2 linked regions of the Methylibium petroleiphilum PM1 genome follow. The protein of the gene in region 1 interacts with the protein of each later gene in a pairwise test. Links are inferred from orthologs where the notes say so. Each region holds a gene or a part of one and is shown on either strand. Other genes may lie near its edges.

What was found.
Region 2: the proteins of bioB (region 1) and MPE_RS18330 interact in binary tests that used the Escherichia coli proteins (3 or more experiments, as listed by UniProt). The link is inferred for Methylibium petroleiphilum PM1 from one-to-one orthologs.

Annotation. Positions count from the first base shown.
Region 1 is NC_008825.1:1,918,774-1,925,661, reverse strand. What follows is about bases 1,296-4,175. They hold bioB (biotin synthase BioB), read right to left. Parts: upstream 3,292-4,175; coding sequence 2,299-3,291; downstream 1,296-2,298. Other genes in these bases: MPE_RS08990 (TIGR03862 family flavoprotein), read right to left, coding at 3,336-4,175; MPE_RS09000 (GYD domain-containing protein), read left to right, coding at 1,975-2,265; MPE_RS09005 (TerC family protein), read left to right, coding at 1,296-1,783. In the rest of the region: MPE_RS09020 (OpgD/OpgG family glucan biosynthesis protein), read right to left, coding at 1-68; MPE_RS09015 (hypothetical protein), read right to left, coding at 144-494; MPE_RS09010 (hypothetical protein), read left to right, coding at 593-931; more of MPE_RS09005, read left to right, coding at 1,019-1,295; more of MPE_RS08990, read right to left, coding at 4,176-4,595; MPE_RS08985 (SDR family oxidoreductase), read right to left, coding at 4,834-5,751; MPE_RS08980 (glutathione S-transferase family protein), read right to left, coding at 5,748-6,680; MPE_RS08975 (fatty acid desaturase), read right to left, coding at 6,677-6,888. UniProt on the Escherichia coli protein: Catalyzes the conversion of dethiobiotin (DTB) to biotin by the insertion of a sulfur atom into dethiobiotin via a radical-based mechanism.
Region 2 is NC_008825.1:3,834,731-3,841,562, forward strand. Bases 2,379-5,202 are described here. They hold MPE_RS18330 (class II glutamine amidotransferase), read right to left. Parts: upstream 4,258-5,202; coding sequence 3,499-4,257; downstream 2,379-3,498. Other genes in these bases: MPE_RS18320 (xanthine dehydrogenase family protein molybdopterin-binding subunit), read right to left, coding at 2,379-2,983; MPE_RS18325 ((2Fe-2S)-binding protein), read right to left, coding at 2,980-3,483; MPE_RS18335 (zinc-binding metallopeptidase family protein), read left to right, coding at 4,458-5,202. Outside these bases: pyrF (orotidine-5'-phosphate decarboxylase), read left to right, coding at 1-673; more of MPE_RS18320, read right to left, coding at 689-2,378; more of MPE_RS18335, read left to right, coding at 5,203-5,735; MPE_RS18340 (BTH_I0359 family protein), read right to left, coding at 5,689-5,967; MPE_RS18345 (DUF3108 domain-containing protein), read right to left, coding at 6,046-6,832.

The sequences.
Region 1 (6,888 bases):
TCACCGCCCAGCAGGGCCTGGAGCGTGGCCGACGCGGCCATGCCGCGCAGCAGTTGTCGTCTTTGCATGGAGGGAGAGAGGAAGGAGGATGCGAGCCTCCGTACGATACCGGAGGCTGCGGCAGGCCGGGACGGCCTGCGTCTTCAGGCGGCGGCGAGCGGAACGAGTTCGCTGCCGATCGCGATGCGGATCGTCGGGTGCACGCCGGGCCGACGCAGCAGCAACTGCGCCAGCAGTTCCTGAGCCGCGCGCCACAGCGCGATGCCGCGCGGGCGGTCGCCCTGGCAGTCGCGACGCGGAATCACGAGCTCGGATTCCACCGGTTCACCGCGCCCCGCGAAGTCGATCACGCAGCGTGCCACCAGCACCTGGTGCGTCGCCAGCAGCACCTCCGTGCTGTGGTGCGCGTCGAGGTCGAAGTCGATGTCGGCCGGTGCCGGGGCGGCCGGTGCGAGGAGGCTGTCGATGTCGGCAAGTCGGGGTCGGGCTGTCATGGATGCAGATGCTAGATCGCCCTTCGTGACAGTCTGTAGGCGCCCGAAAGTCCCTGCTGTAGGACAACGCGCCGGCCGCGCCCCCTACAATTCGGCCCATGATCTTCAGGCTCCACGCCGTCCTGTTCGCCGTCCTCCTGTGCTGCTGCGGCATCCTCGTGCCGGCGGATGTGAGCCACGACAGCACGGCCCGGGCTCTGCAGTCCGAGGCGGCGATGCCGGAACGCGCGCTCGACCGCCTGACGCTGCCGGACCCGATGTCGCAGGCGCAGGCCGAGAGCGCAGCGGACGGCCCGGGGCTGCTGGCCGAAGCCGCGTTGCCGGGCTTCACCGCGCCGCGCGCCGCATTGCCGCGGCCCGATGCCGACAGCCGCTTGCGCCCGCCCTACCTCGACGGGCTGCGGCGGCCGCCCCGAACGGCATCCCGCCTCGCCTGAACCCTGCCGCGGACGTCCCGCGGCCCCAATGTCTCCCCGGCCTGCACTGCAGGCCTGCTGCGGCATCCCCGCATTCAACCTGCTGCCATGGACTTCCTCCTCGACCCCAACATCTGGATCGCGTTCGCGATGCTCACCGCCCTGGAAATCGTCCTGGGCGTCGACAACATCATCTTCATCTCCATCCTCGTCGGCCGGCTGCCGCCGGAGACGCGCGAAAAGGCGCGCCGCCTCGGCCTGGGCTTCGCGATGGTCTCTCGGCTGCTGCTGCTGTTCTCGCTGAGCTGGGTGATGGGCCTGACGGCCGACCTGTTCTCGGTGCTCGGCCAAGGCATCAGCGGGCGCGACCTGGTGCTGCTGTTCGGCGGCCTGTTCCTGCTCTACAAGGCCTCGCACGAGATCTTCGTGGAGGTCGAGGCGCCCGAGCGCGACGGCCCGCCGGCCACCGACGAGGCCGCGCTGAAGGCCGCCGGCAACCGTCTGTTCTGGGGCGTCATCGGTCAGATCGCGGTGATCGACATCGTGTTCTCGCTCGACTCGGTGATCACCGCGGTGGGCATGGTCGACCAGATCGGCGTGATGGTGGCTGCGGTCGTGACCTCGGTGGGCGTGATGCTGGTGGCGGCCCGGCCGATCGGCGAGTTCGTCGACCGCCATCCGTCGGTCAAGGTGCTGGCGCTGGCCTTCCTGGTGATGGTCGGCATGGCGCTGACGGCCGAGGCCTTCGACATGCACGTGCCCAAGGGCTACATCTATGCCGCGATGGCGTTCTCGCTGGGCGTCGAGGCGCTGAACATCCGCTCGCGCGGCAAGCGCCGCGCGGCCCTCGAGGCCGGCAAAGGCACGGCCTGAGGCGGCGGCGCGCGCCGGCCGGCCGGGCCGCCACACGGCGGCCTTGCCTTTGGCCGGTGCAGCGCCGAAGCTAACAGGCTGGTGCGATGGAAGTGCACGCGGTGCCGGGGCCGACGACGCTCCGACCAGCACGCGGCGCCAGCACGGCGGAGCGTCCCGCCCGGGTGACCGGGCTCCACGAGGGGAACGCCATGCCTGCCTTCATCACACTGGTGAACTTCACCGACCAGGGCGCACGCAGCATCAAGGACTCGCCGGAGCGCTTCGAGGCCTACAAGGCGCTGGCCGAGGGCCTGGGTGTCACGGTCAAGAGCGTGCACTGGACCCAGGGCCCCTACGACCTGGTGCTGATCACCGAGGGCCCCGAGGAAGGCGCGATGCTCAGCGCGCTGAAGATGGCGCAGCTGGGCAACGTGCGGACGCAGACGATGCGCGGCTACTCGGCCAGCGAGATGCGCGGCTTCGTCAAGAAGCTCGGCTGAGCATGCCAGCGCCCGTCATGCGGGCACCGGGCATCAGGCCGACGTGAGGCCGAGTCGCTCGAACAGCGCCTCGTCGCGCTCGACGTCCGGGTTGCCGGTCGTCAGCAGCTTGTCGCCGTAGAAGATGGAATTGGCGCCGGCCAGGAAGCACAGCGCCTGGATCGCGTCGCCCATCTCCTGGCGGCCTGCCGACAGCCTCACGTAGGCGGTCGGCATGGTGATGCGGGCGACGGCGATGGTGCGCACGAACTCGAAGGGGTCGAGCTTGTCGCTGCCGGCCAGCGGCGTGCCCTCGACCTGCACCAGTTCGTTGATCGGCACCGACTCCGGGTGCGGGTCCAGGTTGGCCAGCTGCGCCACCAGCCCGGCGCGCTCGCGCCGGCTCTCGCCCATGCCGACGATGCCGCCGCAGCACACGTTCATGCCGGCGTCGCGCACGTGCGCCAGCGTCTGCAGGCGCTCCTCGTAGACGCGCGTGCTGATGATGCGGCCGTAGGCCTCCGGCGCGGTGTCGAGGTTGTGGTTGTAGTAGTCGACGCCCGCTTCCTTCAGCGCCTGCGCCTGCGGCTTGCTCAGCATGCCCAGCGTGCAGCAGGCCTCGAGGCCGAGCGACTTGACCTCGCGGACCAGCTCGACCACCTTCTCGATGTCGCGGTCCTTGGGCTCACGCCAGGCCGCGCCCATGCAGAAGCGCGTGGCGCCGGCCGCGGCGGCGGCCTGCGCCGCCTGCCGCACCGTGGCCACATCCATCAGCTTGTCGGCCTCGACACCGGTGTCGTGGTGGACCGACTGCGGGCAGTAGGCGCAGTCCTCCGGACAACCGCCAGTCTTGATGGAGAGCAGCGTCGAGCGCTGGACCGCGTTGGCATCGAAATGCTCACGGTGCACCTGCTGGGCACGGAAGATCAGGTCGTTGAACGGCAGAGCGAACAGGGCCTCGATGGCCTCCACGCTCCAGCGTTCGCTGGACGGATGCACATGGACGGGCGCCGGGCGCACGAGATGAACAGGCTGGGTGGCAGTCATCCCGCCATTGTGCCTGCTGACGCCGTGCCGGCGTCGTGCCCGGTTCAGCGCTCGCCTGCCGCCAGCCAGGCGAGCAGGCCCTGCCCCGCGGCGCGGCCGGTGGCGAAGCAGGCATTGAGCAGGTAGCCGCCGGTCGGCGCTTCCCAGTCGAGCATCTCGCCGGCGCAGAACACGCCGGGCAGCGCCCTGAGCATCAGCCGCTCGTCGAGCGCCTCGAGGCGCACGCCGCCAGCGGTGCTGATGGCCTCGTCGACCGGCCGGGCCGCCACCAGCCGCAGTGGCAGCGCCTTCAGGGCCGCGGCGAGGCGCGCGGCGTCGTGCAACTGCTCCTTGTCGAGCAGTTCATGCAGCAGCGCGGCCTTCACGCCGTCGATGCCGAGCCGGCTCTTGAGGTGGGTCGACAGCGAGCGCGGTCCGCGCGGCCGAGCCACTTCAGCGGCCACCCAGTCCGGGTTGCGATCCGGCAGCAGGTCGAGCGTGAGGCTCGCCTCGCCGTGCGCGGCGATCTCGTCGCGCAGCAGCGCCGAGGCGGCATAGACCAGGCTGCCCTCGACGCCGGTCGCGGTGACGACGAACTCGCCCTGGCGGTGGAAGCGGCGGCCGTCGGAGGTCTCGGTGCTCAGCACCACCGGCTTCACCGGCGCGCCGGCGAAGCGCTCGCGCAGGTGGGCGCTCCAACCCGGCGCCCGGCCGGCGCGCCCGACGTCGAAGCCGCAGTTCGACGGTTGCAGCGGCGCCACATCGACACCGCGCGCGGCGAGCCCCGGAAGCCAGGCCCCGTCGGAGCCGAGCCGCGCCCAGCTGGCGCCGCCCAGCGCCAGCAGCACAGCGTCGGGGCGCACGGTGCGCTCGCCGGTCGGGGTCGCGAAACGCAACGCACCGTCGTCGGTCCAGCCGCACCAGCGATGGCGTTGATGGAAGCTCACCCCGGCCCCCCGAAGGCGCTGCAGCCAGGCCCGCAGCAGCGGTGCGGCCTTCAGGTCGCTCGGAAAGACCCGGCCGGAACTGCCGACGAAGGTCGCTATGCCCAGCGCGTTGGCCCATCGCCTCAGCGCGGCCGGATCGAAGTCCGTCAGCCAGGGCGCGAGTTGTGCCTGCCGCGCACCGTAGCGAGTGAGGAAGTCCTCGAAGGGCTCGCCATGCGTCAGGTTGAGTCCGCCCTTGCCGGCGAGCAGGAACTTGCGTCCGACCGACGGCATGGCGTCGTACAGGTCGACCTGCACGCCGCCGACCACCAGCACCTCCGCGGCCATCAGGCCGGCGGGGCCGCCGCCGATGACCGCTGCGCGTCGAGCGCCGCTCATCTGCGGAACGGCCGCAGCGCATGCGCGGTGCGGCCGGAGGGGGCGTGGAAGGTCGGAGGCGGCTTCATGGGCGGCGCAGTGTGCCACGCGAGTCTGCCGGCCCGGCATTGCCGCGGAGAATGTCGTGGCCGGCTGTTCGACCAGGTCAGCTTTTGCCCTGCTGCATCGCGTAGAAATAACTTTAAGAAATGAATTTAATCATTGAAAATCAATAGCTTATTATTTATTTTTAATGTGATTAATCACTTGAAGTTGCAAGGCGCAATGCCGCCTTCAGCTGCTGGCCCAGGTCAGGCCGCGCCTCGTAGGGATCGCTGGGATTGCGGCCCTGGACGATGTCCTCCATCCGCGCCCGCACGCCGGCCAGGGCCTGTGGGTGGCTGTAGATGTAGAAGCGGCCTTCGCGCACGGCATCGAACACGAACTGCGCCACCTGCGCCGCGCTGACCCTCCCTGATTCCACGGCCTTCCCGATCATCGCGTGCGCGACGCGCTGGCTTTGCGTCGCCCGCTGCCCACGCAGCGCGGTCGGCCGGTTGCGGTGGCTGTCCCCGATCCCGGTCGGCACGAAGTAGGGGCAGAGCACCGAGGCACCGACACGTTCGGTGACGAGCCGCAGATCCTGGTACAGCGTCTCGCTGAGGGACACCACGGCATGCTTGGTGACGTTGTACACGCCCATGTTCGGCGTGTTCAGCAGGCCGGCCATCGACGCCGTGTTGACGATGTGCCCTTCGTAGCCCGCGTCCTGCGCCGCGGCCGCCAGCATCATCGGCGTGAACACGCGGACACCGTGCGCCACGCCCATCAGGTTGACCCCGATGACCCACTCCCAATCCTTCAGCGTGTGCTCCCAGATCAGGCCTCCGGCACCGACGCCGGCGTTGTTGAACACCAGGTGCGGCGCGCCGAAGCGCGCCAGCGTCGCAGCCCCGAGCGCCTCGACCTCGGCGGCCTGCGCCACGTCGAGCCGGAACGGCAGCACCTCGGCCCCCAGCGCCTCGATCTCGGCCACCGCGCGCTCCAGCGCATCGGCCTGCACGTCGGCCATCACCAGCTTCATGCCCTCGCGCGCGGCGATGCGCGAGGCCTCCAGGCCGAAACCGGAACCGGCCCCGGTGATGACCGCGGTGCGGCCGGCGAACTGCTGGATCATGCCGTCGTGTCCTTCTTGATCTGGAAGCCCAAACGGGGGAAATGCACGCGCACCTGCCCTGCCCGGTCGTCGCGGCGCTCGACCGTGACGGTCTCCCGCGTCAGCCCCACCAGCGGCCCGACCACCGGGTCGCGACCGTAGTCCACCGCCGACACCGCCACGCGCTCGCCGGCCTCGAAGCCCAGGCCCGGCATCACGCTCACCGGTGCATGCGCCTTCGCCCCGGCCGCGATGGTCAGGGCCTCGTCCTCGCCGAGCGCTTCGGGTCGGCCGTGGCCGAAAGCCAGCACGCGGGCATGCCAAGCCAGCAGGTTCGGGTAAGCGTCCAGGATCCCGGCCACCGGCGGCGCGCTCTTCACGAACCACACGCAGTGCGCCACCGAGAAGTCCGCGATGCTCGCCGTGCCGCCGCCCAGGAAGGCGCGCCCGTCGGCCAGCCGCTGTTCGATCCAACCCAGGTGGTTGTGCAGCTGCGCGGTGGCGTCGCTCACGGTCGGCCAGTGCAGTCCCGTGGTCATCGCGGCGCGATCGGCGCCGAACGCCTTCAGCACCTCGGGCGGCGCGCCGGCGAAGATGGCCGCCATGCCGGCGGGCTGCAGCGTGTAGGGCACGGCGGTCCAGAACAGCGTGAAGTCGGCCCATTGCGCGATCAGCGGTGCCTCACCCGCCGATTCGGCCGGATAGAGCGTGCGCTCGGGCGCATGGGCCTCGATCACGCGGGCGATCAGCGCGGTATCGCAGTAGATGTCGGCACCGACCTGCAGCACGGGCGTCTTGCGGTAGCCACCGGTCAGCGCCACCAGGTTCGGCTTGGGCATCATGATCGGGATGGTCACGCTGCGCCAGGCCAGCCGCTTGTAGCCCAGGATGAGCCGGGTCTTCTCGGCGAACGGCGAGGCTGGGTAGTGGTGCAGGATCAGGTCGCTCATGGGGTGGAGGCTCCGGGGAGGGTCGGTGGTGCGGCGCGGTGCGCGGGCCGTGGCGCGAAGAGGCGGCGGAAGGTGTCGGACAGGTCGCGCACCTCGGCGCCGTCGAGCACCCCCTTGGCCGCCAGCAGCCGGTGCAGCCGCGGCAGGTGGTAGTGCGGCACGGCCGGGTACAGGTGGTGCTCGAGGTGGTGATTCACGTGGTGCGGGA
Region 2 (6,832 bases), 1.9 Mb from region 1 along the record:
GATCGCGTTCAAGCCGCAGATCGCCTACTTCGCGGCGCACCGGGCCGAAGACCAGCTGGAGCGGCTGATGGCCTACCTCCGCCGCGTCGCGCCCGACGTGCCGGTGATCCTGGACGCCAAGCGCGGCGACATCGGCAGCACCGCCGAGCAGTACGCACGCGAGGCCTTCGAGCGCTACCAGGCCGACGCGGTGACGCTGTCGCCTTTCATGGGCTTCGACTCGGTCGAGCCCTACCTGCGCTGGCCCGGCAAGGGCGCGATCCTGCTGTGCCGCACCTCCAACCCCGGCGGCAGCGACCTGCAGAACCAGCGGCTGGCCGACGTGGACGGCACACCGCGGCTCTATGAGCACCTGGCGCAGCTCGCGCAGGGCCCGTGGAACACCAACGGCCAGCTCGGCCTGGTGGTGGGCGCGACCTTCCCCGAGGAGCTGGCGCGCGTGCGCGCGCTGGCGCCGACGCTGCCGCTGCTGATCCCCGGCGTCGGCGCGCAAGGCGGCGACGCGGCGGCGACGGTGAAGGCGGCCTGGCGCGGCGACAAGGCGACGACGAGCGCGCCGATCATCGTGAACTCCTCGCGCGCGGTGCTGTACGCCGGCCGCGATGCCGAGTTCGCGAGCGCGGCACGCCAGGTGGCGCTGGCCACGCGGGCGGCGCTGAACGCGGCGCGCTGAGGAAGCAGCAGCCCCTCAGCCCCGCAACTGCAACCCCCGCCGCCGCACCCCGGTCAACGCGAACAGCGCGTTCGCCACCGCCGGCGCAATGGGCGGCGTGCCGGGCTCGCCGACACCGCCGGGCGGGTGCTCGCTGGCGACGAGGTGGGTCTCGATCCGCGGCGACTCGGCCAGCGTGAGCAGCGGCTGCTCGGGAAAGTTCTTCTGCTGCACCACGCCGGCCACGATGTCGATGCCGCCGTGCAGCGCGGCGCTGAGGCCGAACACGATGCCGCCCTCCATCTGCTGCCGCACGATGCCGGGGTTGACCACGGTGCCGCAGTCGATGGCGCAGACCACGCGGTGCACGCGCGGCACGCCGCCGGCCGCCAGCGACACCTCGGCCACCTGCGCGACGATGCTGCCGAAGCTCTCGTGCAGCGCCACGCCGCGCGCCCGCCCGGCCGGCGAGGGCCGACCCCAACCGGACTGCTGGGCCGCGAGCTGCAGCACCGCGGCGTGGCGTGGGCTGCCGGCCAGCAGCGCGAGCCGGTAGGCCACCGGGTCCTGCTGCGCCGCGTGCGCCAGCTCGTCGATGAAGCTCTCGAGGAAGAAGGCGTTGTGCGAATGGCCGACCGAGCGCCAGTAGCCGACCGGCACGCCGCTGCGCGTGGCGACGTGGGCGATGCGCTGGTGCGCGATGTCGTAGGGCTGGTCGAACAGGCCCTCGGCAGTGGTCTTGTCGGGCAGGTCGACCGGGCCGGCCAGCCACGGCAGGCCGCGCTCCATCCAGCGCGGCGTGATGGCGTCACCGGCGCTCGCGATGCGCAGCGACAGCGGCCGGCCATCGGCCCCCAGCACCGCCTTCAGCGCCGCAGCCGCGGCCGGGCGGTAGTAGTCGTGCGTGGTGTCCTCCTCGCGCGACCACAGCAGCTGCACCGGCCGGCCGCCGGTCTCCTGCGCCACCGCGACGGCCTGCGCCACGAAGTCGGCATCGAGCCGGCGGCCGAAGCCGCCACCCAGCAGCGTGACGTGCAGCGTCACCGCGCGCTCGTCGACACCGGCGGCGCGCGCCGCGTGCGCGCGGGCGATGCCGGGCACCTGGGTCGGCGCCCACACGGTGACATGGCCGTCGCGGACCTGCGCGGTGCAGTTGATCGGTTCGAGCGCGAAGTGCGCGAGGTAGGGCGCGCGGTAGAGCGCCTCGACGGTGCGTGCGCCGGGGCCGGCCCCGCGCTCGGCCGCCGCCACATCGCCGCGGCGGTGATAGGCGAGGCCGCCGTCCTGCGCCAATGCGTCGCGCGCCGCAGCTTCCAGCGATGCGGCGATGGCCTGCGAATCGACCGTGCCGGCCGGCGGCGACGCCCAGTCGATCGCCAGCGCCTCGACCGCCTGGCGGGCATGCCAGCTGCTGCGCGCGACCACCGCAACGCCGGCGGTCGCGCCGGCCCGGGCCGGCAGGCGCACCAGCCGCTGCACGCCGGGGCGGCGCAGCACCTCGTCCTCGTTGCCGATGCGTTGCGGTGCACCGCCGAGCACCGGGCACATGCGCACGGCGGCGTACAGCAGCCCCTCGGGCCGCACGTCGAGGCCGTAGACCGCGCTGCCGTCGCTCTTGGCGACGACATCGGTGCGCGGCGTGTCGCGACCGATCAGCGTCCAGGCGGCACGCGGCTTCAGCGCCACGTCACCGGCCGGCGTGCCGGCGGCCGCGCCGGCGAGCTCACCGAAATGCGCGTGCACGCCGGAGGCATGCGACACGACGCCGTCGCGCACCGCGATCTCTTCCTTGGGCAGGCGCCAGCGCAGCGAGGCGGCTCCCACCAGCTGGGCCCGCACGGTGGCCGCAGCCAGCCGCAGCGGCTCCCAGGCGTCGACGATGCTGGTCGACGCGCCCGTCATGTTGATGCCGAGCTCGCGCGCCAGCTTGGCGACGACCCACTCGCCGCCCTTCACGGCCGCCGTCCGGCGGCCCGGCTCGCTGTCGCGCGGGTGGAAGGGCAGCGACGCGACGAAGGTGGCCACGTTGCCGTAGACCGCGTCGGCGCCGGCCTGGACCAGCCGTACGCGGTCGAGGCCGATGTCGAGCTCCTCGGCCACCAGCATCGGCAGCGTGGTGTGCACGCCCTGGCCCATCTCGCTGCGGTTCATCGCCAGCGCGACGCCGCCGTCGGCGGCGACCTTGATCCAGCCGTTGAACGCCACCTCGCCAGCCTGCAGCGCCAGCAGCGCACGGTCGCCCAGCCGTGAGCGCGGCGGCAGCGCCGCCCAGCCCAGCAGCAGGCCGCCGCCGGCCGCCGCCGCGCCGAGCAGCAGTGTGCGGCGCTTCATGGCGCGCGCTTCGGCGGCGGGGGCGTGGCCGCACGCGGTGCCGCCAGAGCCGCCGCGGCCGTGTGGATGGCAGCACGCACGCGTGGGTAGGTGCCGCAGCGGCAGAGGTTGGTGAGGGCCGCGTCGATGTCGGCGTCGCTCGGCTTGGGCTGGCGTTCGAGCAGCGCCGCGGCGGCCATCAGCAGGCCGCTCTGGCAGTAGCCACATTGCGGTACCTGGTGCAGCACCCAGGCGCGCTGGAGCGCGTGCGGCCGGTCGGCGCCGCCCAGGCCCTCGATGGTCTGCACCGCCCTGCCGCCGACGGCGGACAGCGGCGTGACGCAGGACCGCGCAGGCACACCGTCGAGCCGCACGGTGCAGGCGCCGCAGGCACCGATGCCGCAGCCGTACTTGCTGCCGGTGAGCTGCAGCACGTCGCGCAGCACCCACAGCAGCGGCATCGCCGGGTCGACGGCCTCGTCGGGCAGCGGCACGAAGCGGCCGTTGATCAGCAGGTCCATGCGCGGCGTGCCGGTTCAGGCGTCGAGCGGCTGCCCGTCCTGGAACACCCGCAGTTCGCCGGGCGCGAAGGCCTGCCAGTCCTCGTCGGCCGTCAGCGGTTCGGTGACGATGACCGCGACGCGGTCGTTCGGCGTGGTGTGCTCGGCGAAGTTCACCGTCAGGTCCTGGTCCTGCAGCCGCGCGTGGCGGAACGGGTGCTGGCGCACCAGCCAGTGCAGCCGCGTGGCGCCGTGCGCCCACAGTGCGTCGCCGTTGCTGAGCAGGAAGTTGAAGCTGCCGTGGCGGGCCACCGGCGGCGCCAGCTCGCGCAGCGTCTCGGTCAGGTCGCGCACGCTGGGCACCGACGCGTGGTTCTTCGCCAGCTCCTGCAGCAGCCAGCAGAAGGCGCGCTCGCTGTCGGTGTCGCCGACCGGATGGAAGGCGGCGTGCAGCTTGGGGTGGAAGTCCTTCAGGTCGCCGTTGTGGGCGAACACCCAGTAGCGGCCCCACAGCTCGCGCACGAAGGGGTGGGTGTTCTGCAGCGCCACGCCGCCCTGCGTGGCCTTGCGGATGTGCGAGATGACGTGTCGGCTGCGGATCGGGTAGCGCCGCACCATCTCGGCCACCGGCGAATCGTTGGCGCTGTGGTGGTCGACGAAGCAGCGCACGCCGGGGCCCTCGAAGAAGGCGATGCCGAAGCCGTCCTTGTGCTCGACCGCGCGCGTCGCGAAGCCGGTGAAGCTGAACACGATGTCGGTCGGCGTGTTGCCGTTCATGCCGAGCAGCTGGCACATGGGATGCGTGGGGAAGAGGGAATGGAGACGCGGACGGACAGTATCGGCTTCTATCGTCGGCGCGGCCACGGCCGCGGTCGTGCGTGGGCCGCCGTGCAACAGATCGCTTCGGTGTGCAAGGCCTTGCACAACCGGCAACGGAACGGCCGCTGCATGACACACTCGTTCGCAGCGGCGCCCCCACGGCCGCGGAGCCCCCGATGACCGATGTTGCCGATCTGCCGACGAACCCCACCGACGCCGGCCTGCCGACGCCGCGCGTGCCGCGCAGCTACCGCTGCCGCTGCGGGCGGCCGGTGTTCTTCCGTAACAGCCTGTGCCACGGCTGCGGCGCGGCGCTGGGCTACGAAGCACTGCGCGGGCAGGTGCTGGCCCTCGACCCCGGCCCCGAGGAGAACACCTGGCACGTGGACGGCGACGCGCAGACGCTGTACCGGCGCTGCGGCAACTTCGACACCATCGCCGGCTGCAACTGGCTGGTGCCGGCCTCGGCCGACGGCCGCTTCCAGCCGCTGTGCCAGGCGTGCCGGCTCAACCGCACCATCCCCGACCTGACGCAACCCGACCACGCCGAGCTGTGGCGCCGCATCGAGCTGGCGCGGCGGCGGCTGGTGTCGCAGCTGATCTCGCTGGGCCTGCCGGTCGCGTCGCGCGTGATCGGCGACGACCAGGACGCCGAGCGCGGCCTGATGTTCGACGTGCTGGCGCCACTGCCCGGCGCGCCCGCGGTGATGACGGGGCATGCCAGCGGCCTGATCACGCTGAACCTCGACGAGGCCGACGACGCGGTGCGCGAACGCATCCGCGCCGCGATGCGCGAGCCCTACCGCACGCTGCTGGGGCACTTCCGCCACGAGGTGGGCCACTACTACTGGGACCGGCTGGTGGACGGCACGCCCTGGCTGGACGGCTACCGCGAGCTGTTCGGCGACGAGCGCGACGACTACGCCGCGGCGCTGCAGCGCCACTACGCCAGCGGGCCGGCGCCGGACTGGGCGCAGCGCCACGTGAGCAGCTATGCCAGCACGCACCCGTGGGAGGACTGGGCGGAGACCTGGGCGCACTACCTGCACATGGTCGACACGCACGACACCGCGCTCAGCTTCGGCCTCGACGCGCGCACGGTGGCGATCGAGATCGAGCCCTTCGGGGCCGACGTGCTGTGGCGCCCCGACGATCCCGGCGCCGCCCACTTCCTGGGCTTCGTCAACGAATGGGTGGCCCTGACCAGCGTGCTCAACGAGCTGTCGCGCAGCATGGGCCAGCACGACTTCTACCCCTTCGTGCTGCCGCGTCCGGTGGTGGCGAAGCTGCAGTTCGTGCACCTGGTGGTGCAGGCGGCGGCGGCCGAGCCGCAGAGCGCGGCGCCCGCGAAGGAACCGCTCGCTGCGACCGATGCCGAAGCCGCCGTGCCTCCGGAGGCGCCCTCCGTCAGTGCAGCACCAGCGGCTGCTGCATCAGCGCCGCGTAGCGACTGACGTAGGCGTCGATCTCCTCTTCGGACGGCGAGGTCTCGATCAGCGCGTCCACGCCCTCGCGGAAGCTCGCGGCCAGGGCGCCCTCGATGAAGATCTCCTTGCGCGCGAACTTGTCGACGATCTCGTAGCCGCCCCGCGTCAGCCCGGGCACGCCTTCGCGGACGTCCGGTTCCTCGGACGCCACCTCGAACTGCACCACGGCAAAACTGTCGGAGTTGTAGAGCATCTGCATGGACTTCCCCTTTGAGGGCCAGATGATGGGGCTGACGCAAATTTCAAGCCAGGAGCCGTCTCGCCCGCAGGATTCGACTCAGTTCACCCGCAGCAGTTCAAACGCGTCGCTGCTGCCGTCGGTGAGGCGGGCGCGCACCGGCAGGTACTGTCGGGCCGGGTCGAGCCAGAACTCGGCGCGGGTGTCCTGCGGGCCTTCGGGCTCGCGCAGGAAGCGCAGCGCACGCACGCTGCCGGCCGGCGTGTCGACCGACTGCAGGCCCTCGAAGCGCAGCGACCAGACGTGGGCGTCGCCACGCGCCCCGACCACCCGGATCAGGAAGTGCTCGCCGGCCGGCGGCGGCTTGCTCCAGGCGTTGGCGATGGCCGCGAGCTGCAGCATCACGCTCAGGCGGTCCTGCACGCCGGGCGTCACCGGCTGCTCCGGGCTCTGCCCCGAAAAGCTGATCACGCCGGCGCCGCGCTGGAAGCTGGCCGCCTGCTCGGCACGCCGCAGCCGCTTGTCGGTGTAGCGCTCCGGCGCCAGGCCGGCGGCGTCGAAGCCGCCGCGGCTGGTCTGCGTGATCAGCGTGCCGATGATCGGCACCCGGCCCTCGAGCCGCAGCACATAGCCGCTGCCCTGCGGTCGCCAGTCGATCTCGCCGCTGCCGGTGATGGCGCCGCGGCTGAGGCGGTAGTCGACCTTGGCCGCGGCCGGGATGCGGGTGCGGTAGGTCGGCGGTGCAGCGTCGCCACCGGTCGCCGCCGCGGCGGGTGCCGTGGCCGCAACGGCCAGCAGCAGGTCGTCGGGCCGCGCGGCGGGCACGGCTTCGCCCGCCACCTCAACCGCCGACGGCTCGGCATCGGCCACGGCGCGACGGCGCGAC